DNA from 4 places in the Kitasatospora sp. NPDC059812 genome. Region 1 is predicted to be linked to each of the others. Evidence: riboswitches for the same ligand, from Rfam matches in the RefSeq annotation. Region 1 holds a riboswitch; each other region holds the start of a gene.

Region 1 (2,190 bases):
GCCCGGCACCCGGGCCAGCCGGGTGCTCAGCAGCAGCCGCTCCAGCCGCCGCCCCGGCGCCAGCCAGGCCGGGCGCGGGCGCAGCCTCAGCAGCACCCGGCCGAGCACCAGTTCGTCCGGGACCGGGCCGTAGCTTCGGCTGTCGCTGTCCACCGGCCGGTTGTCGGACAGCAGCCACCAGCCCCTCGGACGCCGCTCGGCGGCCCGCTTCACCACCAGCAGGTCCTGCTGGAAGGGGTGCCGGAAGAGCACCACCGCGCCGGGCCGGATCGGCGCGCCGTAGCGCACCAGCAACTGGTCGCCCTCGCGCAGGGTCGGGACCATCGACGGGCCCGCCACGTCGACCAGCCCGAACGGCACCGCGCCGCCGCCCCGCCCCCGGGGTTCCGTGCCCGCCGGTTCCGTACCCGCCGGTTCCGTGCTCCGCGCCACGACTCCTCCTCCCGGACCGCCCGGTCCCAGTCTGCCGTACGGACCGTCACCCCGTTCGATCCGTTCGATGTCCGGATTACCCCGGTTCCGGGTCCGCCTTTTGCCCTAGGCCCACCGCCCGATCGCGAAACCCCGGGGGCGGAAGGGTAATCTCGGGCGCGGGAAGACGATCTAAGGAAGGACTCCCATGTTCTCTCGTCTGTTTGCACCGCGCGCCACCGCCCACGCCCACTGTGACCTGCCCTGCGGCGTGTACGACCCGGCGCAGGCCCGGATCGAGGCCGAGTCGGTCAAGGGCACCCAGGAGAAGTACCAGGCCAACGAGGACCCGGCTTTCCGCACCCGCGCCCTGATCATCAAGGAGCAGCGTGCCGAGGCCGTCAAGCACCACATCTCGGTGCTGTGGAGCGACTACTTCAAGGCCCCGCACTTCGAGAAGTACCCGCAGCTGCACCAGCTGATCAACGACACCCTGAAGGCCGCCTCGGCCGCCAAGGCGTCCACCGACCCCGCCACCGGCCAGGCCCTGCTGGACCTGATCGCCGAGGTCGACAAGATCTTCTGGGAGACCAAGCAGGCCTGAGCCTGACGCGTCGCCACCCGACCGCCCCCGTCCGCGAGCCCGGACGGGGGCGGTCGTGCGTTCACGCCCCATCCGAGCCCGGTAAGGGTTGCCTAGCCTGAGTGGCTGTTATGCTGCCAGGGCGTCCGAGGGGGAAGTCCGGTGTGAATCCGGCGCTGACCCGCAACGGTGAGCACGGCCCCGGGGCCGTGCCAGCCCGATCGCCCCCGGCCGCTGAACTCCCGACAACTCGCCGTGGACTGCGAGGGGATGGCGCCCGGGCCCGCGCCCGACCGGTGCCGCCCCCGCGCACCCGCGGCCCGAGGCAAGGCGCACCGTGAGCAGCACCGCAGCCGCGGGCAGTGGCGCAACGAGCCCGCCCGCCCGCCGAATACCCGCCCTCCCGCTCGCCGTCGGCCTGGCCGCCGCCCTGCTGCTCTCGCTGCTCTGCGGCGTGGCGCTGGGCGCCTCCGGGATCGGCCTGCCCCGCGTCCTGCGGCTGCTGGCCGCCGGGCTGACGGGCGGACGGCTGGAGGCGGAGGAGGCCGCCGCCTACGCGATCGTCTGGGAGATCCGGCTGCCACGTGCCGTGCTGGCCGCCGTGGTCGGCGCCGGGCTGGCCGCCACCGGGGTCGCCGTCCAGGCCCTGGTGCGCAACGCGCTGGCCGACCCGTTCGTACTCGGCATCTCCTCCGGCGCGGCCGTCGGCGCCAACGCGGTGCTGCTGCTCGGCGCCTTCGCCTCGCTCGGGGTGTGGGCGATCTCGGCCTCCGCGTTCGGCTCCGCGCTGGTCGCCATGGTGCTGGTCTACCTCGCGGCGCGGACGGCCTACGGGCTCACCCCGCTGCGGCTGGTGCTCACCGGCACCGCGCTCTCCTACGGCTTCTCCGCCGTCACCGCGCTGATGGTCTTCGCGGCCGCCCGCGGCGAGGCCGCCCGGGACGCCATGATGTGGCTGCTCGGCAGCCTCGGCGGCGCCACCTGGGGCTCGGTGCCGATCGCCGCCGCCACCGTGCTGGCCGGCCTGGCGTACCTGGCCTGCGCCGCCGGCCGGCTGGACGCGCTCGCCATGGGCGACGAGACGGCCGCCTCGCTGGGCGTGGACCCGGACCGGCTGCGCCGCGAGCTGTTCGTGGTGACCGCCGCCGTCACCGGCACGGTGGTGGCCGTCAGCGGGGCGATCGGCTTCGTCGGGC
Region 2 (2,190 bases), on a different contig from region 1:
CGCCTGCATCGCCTGCGCCCGGCCGATCTCGGCGCCGTCGGCGGTGACGAAGGAGTTCAGCGACATGTTCTGCGCCTTGAACGGCGCGACCCGCACCCCCTGCCGGGCCAGCCAGCGGCAGATGCCCGCGGTCACCACGCTCTTGCCCGCGTCCGAGGTCGTCCCGGCGACCAGCAGTGCGTTGCTCATGCCCTTCCCCTCCACCGTGTCGTCAGCAAGCGCAGCGCGACGTGCCCCGCGACCGTCGTACCCAGGGCCAGCGCGCCCACCCGCCGGGAGAGCACGCAGGCCCGCTCGATGTCGTCCACCGTCACCGGGCGCAACTCCGCGCCCAGCACCGGCCGGTGCTCCACCCGCTCCCCGTACTGGAGGGTCCCGCCCAGCCGGACGCCCACCGCGCCCGCGAAGGCCGCCTCCGCCTGGCCCGCGTTCGGGCTCGGGTGCGCCGAGCCGTCCCGCCGCCAGACCCGCCAGGCCGTCTTCGGCTGCGGCGCGGCGGCCACCGTGAGCAGCGCCGTCAGCCGGGCGCCCGGCCAGCCCGCTACGTCGTCGAGCCGGGCCGAGGCCCAGCCGAACCGGGCGTACCGCGGCGAGCGGTGGCCGACCATCGCGTCCAGCGTGTTCACCGCGCGGAACGCCAGCAGCCCCGGCGTGCCCGCCAGCGTGCCCCAGACCAGCGCGTTCACCACGGCGTCCGCCGTGTTCTCGGCCACCGACTCGACCACCGCGCGGGCGATCTGCGGCCCGTCCAGCGCGCTCGGATCCCGCCCGCACAGGTGCGGCAGCCGTTCCCGCGCGGCCGTCAGATCACCCGTGGCCAGCGACCGGCCGATGGTGCGCGCCTCCCGGGTCAGCGAGGTGCCGCCCAGCACCGTCCAGGTCGCGGCGGCCGCCAGCGCGGCCCGGCCCAGCGGACGCCGGCCCACCGTACGGTCCAGGGCCACCGCGCCGGCCGCGACCGCGCCCACGCACAGCGCCGTGTACCCGGCGCCGGCCACCCGGTCGTCCTGCCACACCCGCCGCTCCAGCCGGGTCGCCGCGCCGCCGAAGACGGCCACCGGGTGGCCGCGCCGGGGGTCGGCGAAGCGGGCGTCCGCGGCGAAGCCCGCGGCGGCGCCGAGCGCGAACGCGGCGGCGCGGGTCAGCGGGCGCACGGCGGGTTCGGCGGAAGGCCGCGTCGGGTCCGGCGGGTCGGGGCAGCCTGCATCGCGTGCGTGTCCTCACTCAGGGTCCGCGCCCTGGATCGACGTACCGGGGGCGAGAGTCTCCTGGCTTCCGGGTCGGACGCACCCCCGGGCCTTCCAGCGGCTTCTGACGGTCCGCCGTGGCAATGTTCCGAGCGTGCTCCCCGGTGACAGTGGCGGGACCGCGCCGGACTCGCACCGGCTTCCTCTGCATGCCTCCGTTTGGCCCCAGGATCCCATCACGCGGCCGAACCGGGAGTCAACCGAGGTCACGGAGGGGTTGGTCACACCTCGGAGCCCTGTCGCCGGTGCCGTTCTCGCCCGCCCGAGGCCCGCCCCGCCCGACGCCCCGCCCGCCTGACGCCCCGCCCTGCCCGACGCCCCGCCGTACCCCGGACGGCCCAGCCCGGTGGCCGCCCGCGCGGCCCCCCGGTGAACTGGTGCCCGAACACCGTCCGAGCAGCGCCCGGACACCGCCCGGACACCGTCCGGTCCAAGACCAGCCAAGACCAGCAGAGCGGGGAGCGATATGCGTTGGGGAACCGCGGCCGTCGTGGCGGCCGCCGTCGTCGGCGCCGGGGCCGCCGTCCTGGTGATCGGCCGTCGGGCCTCCGAACGGCTGGTCCACCCGGCGAGCGCCGTCCGGGAGTCGGGCCCCGTCCTGGTGCGGAGCCTCGCCGCGGGCCGGATCACCTTCAACCGCCGCCCCGAGAGCCTGCGCCCCGGCCGCTGGGCCGTGGAGTGGGACGACCACGGCCACGCCGTCGTCGAGGACGTCCTGCACAGCGACGAGAACGGTGTCACCCGTCGCCTCGTCCGCGCCGACCGGGGCACCCTCACCCCCGGCACCGAGGTCCGCTTCACCCCCCGCGTCCACCTCGGCGACCCCACTGAGGCGCTCGGCCTCCCCTTCACCGACACCGCCGCCGACGGCGAACTCGGCGCCCTCCCCGCCTGGCGCCTCGACGGCAAACGCGGCACCTGGGTGATCCTCGTCCACGGCCCC
Region 3 (2,190 bases), on a different contig from region 1:
CCTTCGTCAGCAGCACCGTCCCGCCCGCGACCAGGCCGCCGACCAGGACGACCGCGACCGCCACGCCGAGGGCCCGCAACCGGCGGCGGCGCTTGTCGTCCGCCGCGTTGCGGTCCGCCAGCGCCTGCCAGTTCGGCTCGGCGCGCTGCGGCGCCTGGGGCTGCGGGTGCGCCTGCGGGTGTCCTTGGGGATGCGCCTGGGGATGCGGCTGGGGGTTCGGCTGCCACTGCGGCGGCAGCTGCTGCCCTGGTTGGCCCGGCGGCGGCAGTGGAGGCTGCCCCGGCGGGCCGGGCTGCGCCACCGGCTGCGCGGGCGGCACCGGAGGCCCGTACGAGGCCGGCGGCGGCCCGAAGCCCCCGCTCGGCGGCAACACCGGACCGGGCACCACCGGCGGCTGCTGACCGTGCGCGTCCCCCGGCCCGGTGGGAGGCGTTCCCTGCGGACCCTGCCCGGGTGCGCCAGTTCCGTCGCTCACGCGCCCCCTCGCTTCGCTCGATGATCGCTTCGCGAAACGCGCCCCTCGGCGCTTCGCTCGCTCATGCGCCCAGATCGTAGGGCATGCCCCCGCCAGCCGGTCCGCCCGGTGACCGTTCCGTATCGAAACCAGGACGCCGGAGCCCGGAACCAGGGCCCCGGGAGCCCGGATCCGAGGCGCCCCAAGGCCACGACCCGCCCCCTCCCAGCACCCCCGGTTATCGCGCCGACACACCGCGCCGTACTACATGTGGGGTCGCATCAGAGAGACACCACAAGATGTATGCTCAATCCTGCTGTCGATGCAGGGGAACCCGGTGCGAATCCGGGACTGCCCCGCAGCGGTGAGCGGGCGGCTCCAGCAGCCGCACCGCGAGTCCGAGTACCTGCCGACGGTGTGCGCACGGGCCCTCCCGCAGAGGCCGCGCCAGCACGAGAACTACCTTCCGGGCCTCGCGGGCGGGCCGGGGACGCCACTGTCGCGCGACGCTTTCTGCGTACGTGCCGTGCTCCCCTGCCCCGAACGGCCCGGTACCCCCCGATCACCGCCGCCGATCGCCGCCAGGAGAGAGCGCCTTGACCACCGCTGCCTCAGCCACCCTGCCCGCCCAGGGCACCGGCCCCGCCCCCACCGACCCGACGGTCTCCGACCCCGGCGGCGCGCTCCTTCGGCTGCTCACCGACCGCAGCGTCGATCTCCCCCAGGTGGACCCCGGCCATGTCGCCGCCGCCGCGCTGCGCGGCCGCCACGCCGGCTCGGACTTCGCCGAGCTGCGCGGGCTGGCCGTGGACGCCGCCGCGTCGATGATCGCCGAGGACCCCCAGTACTCGAAGCTGGCCGCCCGGCTGCTCGCCCTGGAGATCGTCGACGAGGCGAACAGCCAGGGCTCGCGCTCCTTCGCCGCCTCGATCGCCGTCGGCCACGACGAGGGCCTGATCGGTGACACCACCGCCGCCTTCGTCGCCAAGCACGCCGCCGCCCTGGACGCCTTGATCGACGCGCACGGCGACGACCGCTTCGAGTACTTCGGCCTGCGCACCGTGCAGTCCCGCTACCTGCTGCGCCACCCGATCACCCGCAAGGTCATCGAGACCCCGCAGCACTTCCTGCTCCGCGTCGCCTGCGGCCTGGCGGTCGGCGACAGCGAGCAGTCCGTGCGCGAGGTCGCCGAGCTGTACGGCCTGATGAGCCGGCTGGAGTACCTGACCTCCTCGCCGACCCTGTTCAACTCCGGCACCCGGCACCCGCAGATGTCGAGCTGCTACCTGCTCGACTCCCCGCTGGACAACCTGGACTCGATCTACAACCGCTACGCGCAGATCGCCCGGCTGTCCAAGCACGCCGGCGGCATCGGCCTGTCCTACTCGCGCATCCGCTCGCGCGGCAGCCTGATCCGCGGCACCAACGGCAAGTCCAACGGCATCGTCCCGTTCCTGCGCACCCTCGACTCCTCGGTCGCCGCCGTCAACCAGGGCGGCCGCCGCAAGGGCGCGGCCTGCGTCTACCTGGAGACCTGGCACGCCGACATCGAGGAGTTCCTGGAGCTCCGCGACAACACCGGCGAGGAGGCGCGGCGCACCCACAACCTCAACCTGGCGCACTGGATCCCGGACGAGTTCATGCGCCGGGTCAACGCCAACGAGGACTGGTCGCTGTTCTCCCCCGCCGACGTGCCCGAGCTCGTCGACCTGTGGGGCTCCGACTTCGACGAGGCC
Region 4 (2,190 bases), on a different contig from region 1:
GCAGGCGGCAACGGAGTTCGACCGTGACCCGGAGATCGGCTGCCTGGTCATCACCGGCTCGGAGAAGGCCTTCGCGGCCGGCGCCGACATCAAGGAGATGCAGTCCCTCGACTTCGTCGACGCCTACCTCGGCGACTGGTTCGCCGCCTGGGACCGCTTCGCCGCGCTGCGCAAGCCCGTCGTGGCGGCGGTGGCGGGCTACGCGCTGGGCGGCGGCTGCGAGCTGGCGATGCTGTGCGACGTCCTGCTGGCGGCGGACACCGCGAAGTTCGGGCAGCCGGAGATCAAGCTCGGTGTCATCCCGGGCATCGGCGGTTCGCAGCGGCTGACCCGGGCGGTCGGCAAGGCGAAGGCGATGGAGCTCTGCCTGACCGGCCGGATGATGGGCGCCGAGGAGGCCGAGCGGGCCGGCCTGGTCTCCCGGATCGTCCCGGCGGACCAGCTGCTGGCCGAGGCCCTGACGGTGGCCGAGACCGTCGCGGCGATGTCCACCCCGGCGGCGGTCATGCTCAAGGAGAGCGTCAACCGCTCGTACGAGACCACGCTCGCCGAGGGCGTGCGCTTCGAACGGCGCCTGTTCCACGCCACGTTCGCCACGGCGGACCAGAAGGAGGGCATGGCGGCCTTCGCCGAGAAGCGCCCGCCGGAGTTCCTCAACCGCTGACGGTCCGAGCAGTTCGCGGCGCGATGTGGCGCGATGTGACGGACGATCCCTTGACCGGATCTTCTCCGTCTCGCCATGATGAGCCGTCAAGTTGTGACTCCGCCGCTGGGGGAAGTCCGGTCCGAATCCGGCGCTGACCCGCAACGGTAGGCCGCCGGCTCCACGCCGGCGGCGAGCCCGAGTACCCGGCGGCGGAGGTGTGTCGTCCCCTCCTCCCGTCGTGGTCTGCGGGCCGGAGCTCCGAGGGCTGCCCCGGCTGGTGCCGCCGTCCTCCGGGCCCCTGCGTGCGGGCCCGGAAAGGCCCACCGTGCCCTCGTTCCGACGCCCCCTGCGCCTCCTCGCGATACCCGCGCTCGCCCTCGCCACCGTCCTCCCGGCGGCCGCTGCCGCCCACGCCACGCCTGCCGCCGCGACCTCGTCCTCGACGATCCGCCCCGACGCCGCCGCCGGCGGCTGGCTCGCCCGCCAGCTCGTCGACGGCGACCACTTCGAGTCCGTCTTCAACGGGACCGCCTACCCCGACCAGGGCCTGACCATCGACGCCGTACTGGCCTTCGCCGCCTCGCGCAGCTCCGACCAGGCCGCCGCGAAGGCCACCGCCTGGCTGGCCAAGCCCGAGATCATCAGCGGCTACCTCGGCGACGGCACCACTGAGGCCTACGCCGGGGCGACCGCCAAGCTGCTGCTCGCCGTCGAGGTGCGCGGCGGGAACCCGACGGCCTTCGGCGGCGTCGACCTGCCCGCCCGGCTGCGCTCCCTCCAGACCGCCGACGGCCGGTTCTCCGACCGCTCGCAGTGGGGCGACTACAGCAACGCCTTCGGCCAGTCCCTGGCCCTGATCGCCCTGCACCGCACGACCGGTGGCGCCCCGGCCGCGGCCGTCGACTTCCTCGCCAACAGCCAGTGCCCGGAAGGCGGTTACCCGGTCTCCTTCGGCCAGGCCACCTGCACCAGCGACCCGGACGCCACCGCGCTCGCCGTACAGGCCCTCGCCGCGACCGGCCGCACCGCCAAGGCCAACGCCGGGCTCGGCTGGCTGACCGCCCACCAGAACGCCGACGGCGGCTTCGCGGCCGTCGGGGCCGCCGCGTCCAACGCCAACACCACCGGCCTCGCCACGCAGGCACTGCTGGCCGGCGGACGCTTCGGGGCCGGCCTCAAGGGCTGGAGCAGCCTGGTCAAGCTCCAGCAGGGCTGCGCCACGGACCCGGGCGTGCGCGGGGCGGTCGCCTACGACGCGTCCGGTTTCAACCCGGCCACCGGCGCCCGGGCCACCGCGCAGGCCGTCCTCGGCCTGGCCGGCACCCCGCTGGCCACCCTCTCCGCCGCCGGTGCCCGCCCGGACGCGCCCGTGCCGGCCTGCCCGGCGACCACCCGCTGACCACCCGCTGACCCCGCGAGGAGAGCTCCGATGACCGACACCCTGGCGCCCGCGCGCCCGGCCCGCCGCACCCTCGGCTCGATCGCCGCCGCCGCTGCCCTCACCGCCGGCCTGCTCGGCGCCTCCGCCGTCCAGGCCCCGCAGG

The links. Region 1 has a riboswitch for cobalamin ahead of ACFV6D_RS35425 (iron ABC transporter permease). Riboswitches for the same ligand answer to the same signal wherever they lie in the genome.
Region 2: another riboswitch for cobalamin. It lies ahead of ACFV6D_RS05740 (cobalamin biosynthesis protein); the one in region 1 lies ahead of ACFV6D_RS35425 (iron ABC transporter permease).
Region 3: another riboswitch for cobalamin. It lies ahead of ACFV6D_RS25615 (ribonucleoside-diphosphate reductase subunit alpha); the one in region 1 lies ahead of ACFV6D_RS35425 (iron ABC transporter permease).
Region 4: another riboswitch for cobalamin. It lies ahead of ACFV6D_RS21860 (prenyltransferase/squalene oxidase repeat-containing protein); the one in region 1 lies ahead of ACFV6D_RS35425 (iron ABC transporter permease).

Annotation. Positions count from the first base shown of each region.
Region 1 covers NZ_JBHWIO010000116.1:7,028-9,217, forward strand. The annotation lists gene sodX (nickel-type superoxide dismutase maturation protease) at 1-324, opposite strand, end outside; gene sodN (superoxide dismutase, Ni) at 620-1,015, shown strand; cobalamin riboswitch at 1,104-1,242, shown strand; gene ACFV6D_RS35425 (iron ABC transporter permease) at 1,332-2,190, shown strand, end outside.
Region 2 covers NZ_JBHWIO010000007.1:74,810-76,999, reverse strand. The annotation lists gene ACFV6D_RS05745 (cobyric acid synthase) at 1-189, opposite strand, end outside; gene ACFV6D_RS05740 (cobalamin biosynthesis protein) at 186-1,154, opposite strand; cobalamin riboswitch at 1,262-1,394, opposite strand; gene ACFV6D_RS05735 (alpha/beta hydrolase family protein) at 1,714-2,190, shown strand, end outside.
Region 3 covers NZ_JBHWIO010000057.1:39,904-42,093, reverse strand. The annotation lists gene ACFV6D_RS25620 (hypothetical protein) at 1-475, opposite strand, end outside; cobalamin riboswitch at 741-883, shown strand; gene ACFV6D_RS25615 (ribonucleoside-diphosphate reductase subunit alpha) at 1,075-2,190, shown strand, end outside.
Region 4 covers NZ_JBHWIO010000043.1:48,965-51,154, forward strand. The annotation lists gene ACFV6D_RS21855 (enoyl-CoA hydratase) at 1-664, shown strand, start outside; cobalamin riboswitch at 732-872, shown strand; gene ACFV6D_RS21860 (prenyltransferase/squalene oxidase repeat-containing protein) at 972-2,045, shown strand; gene ACFV6D_RS21865 (flagellar hook-length control protein FliK) at 2,076-2,190, shown strand, end outside.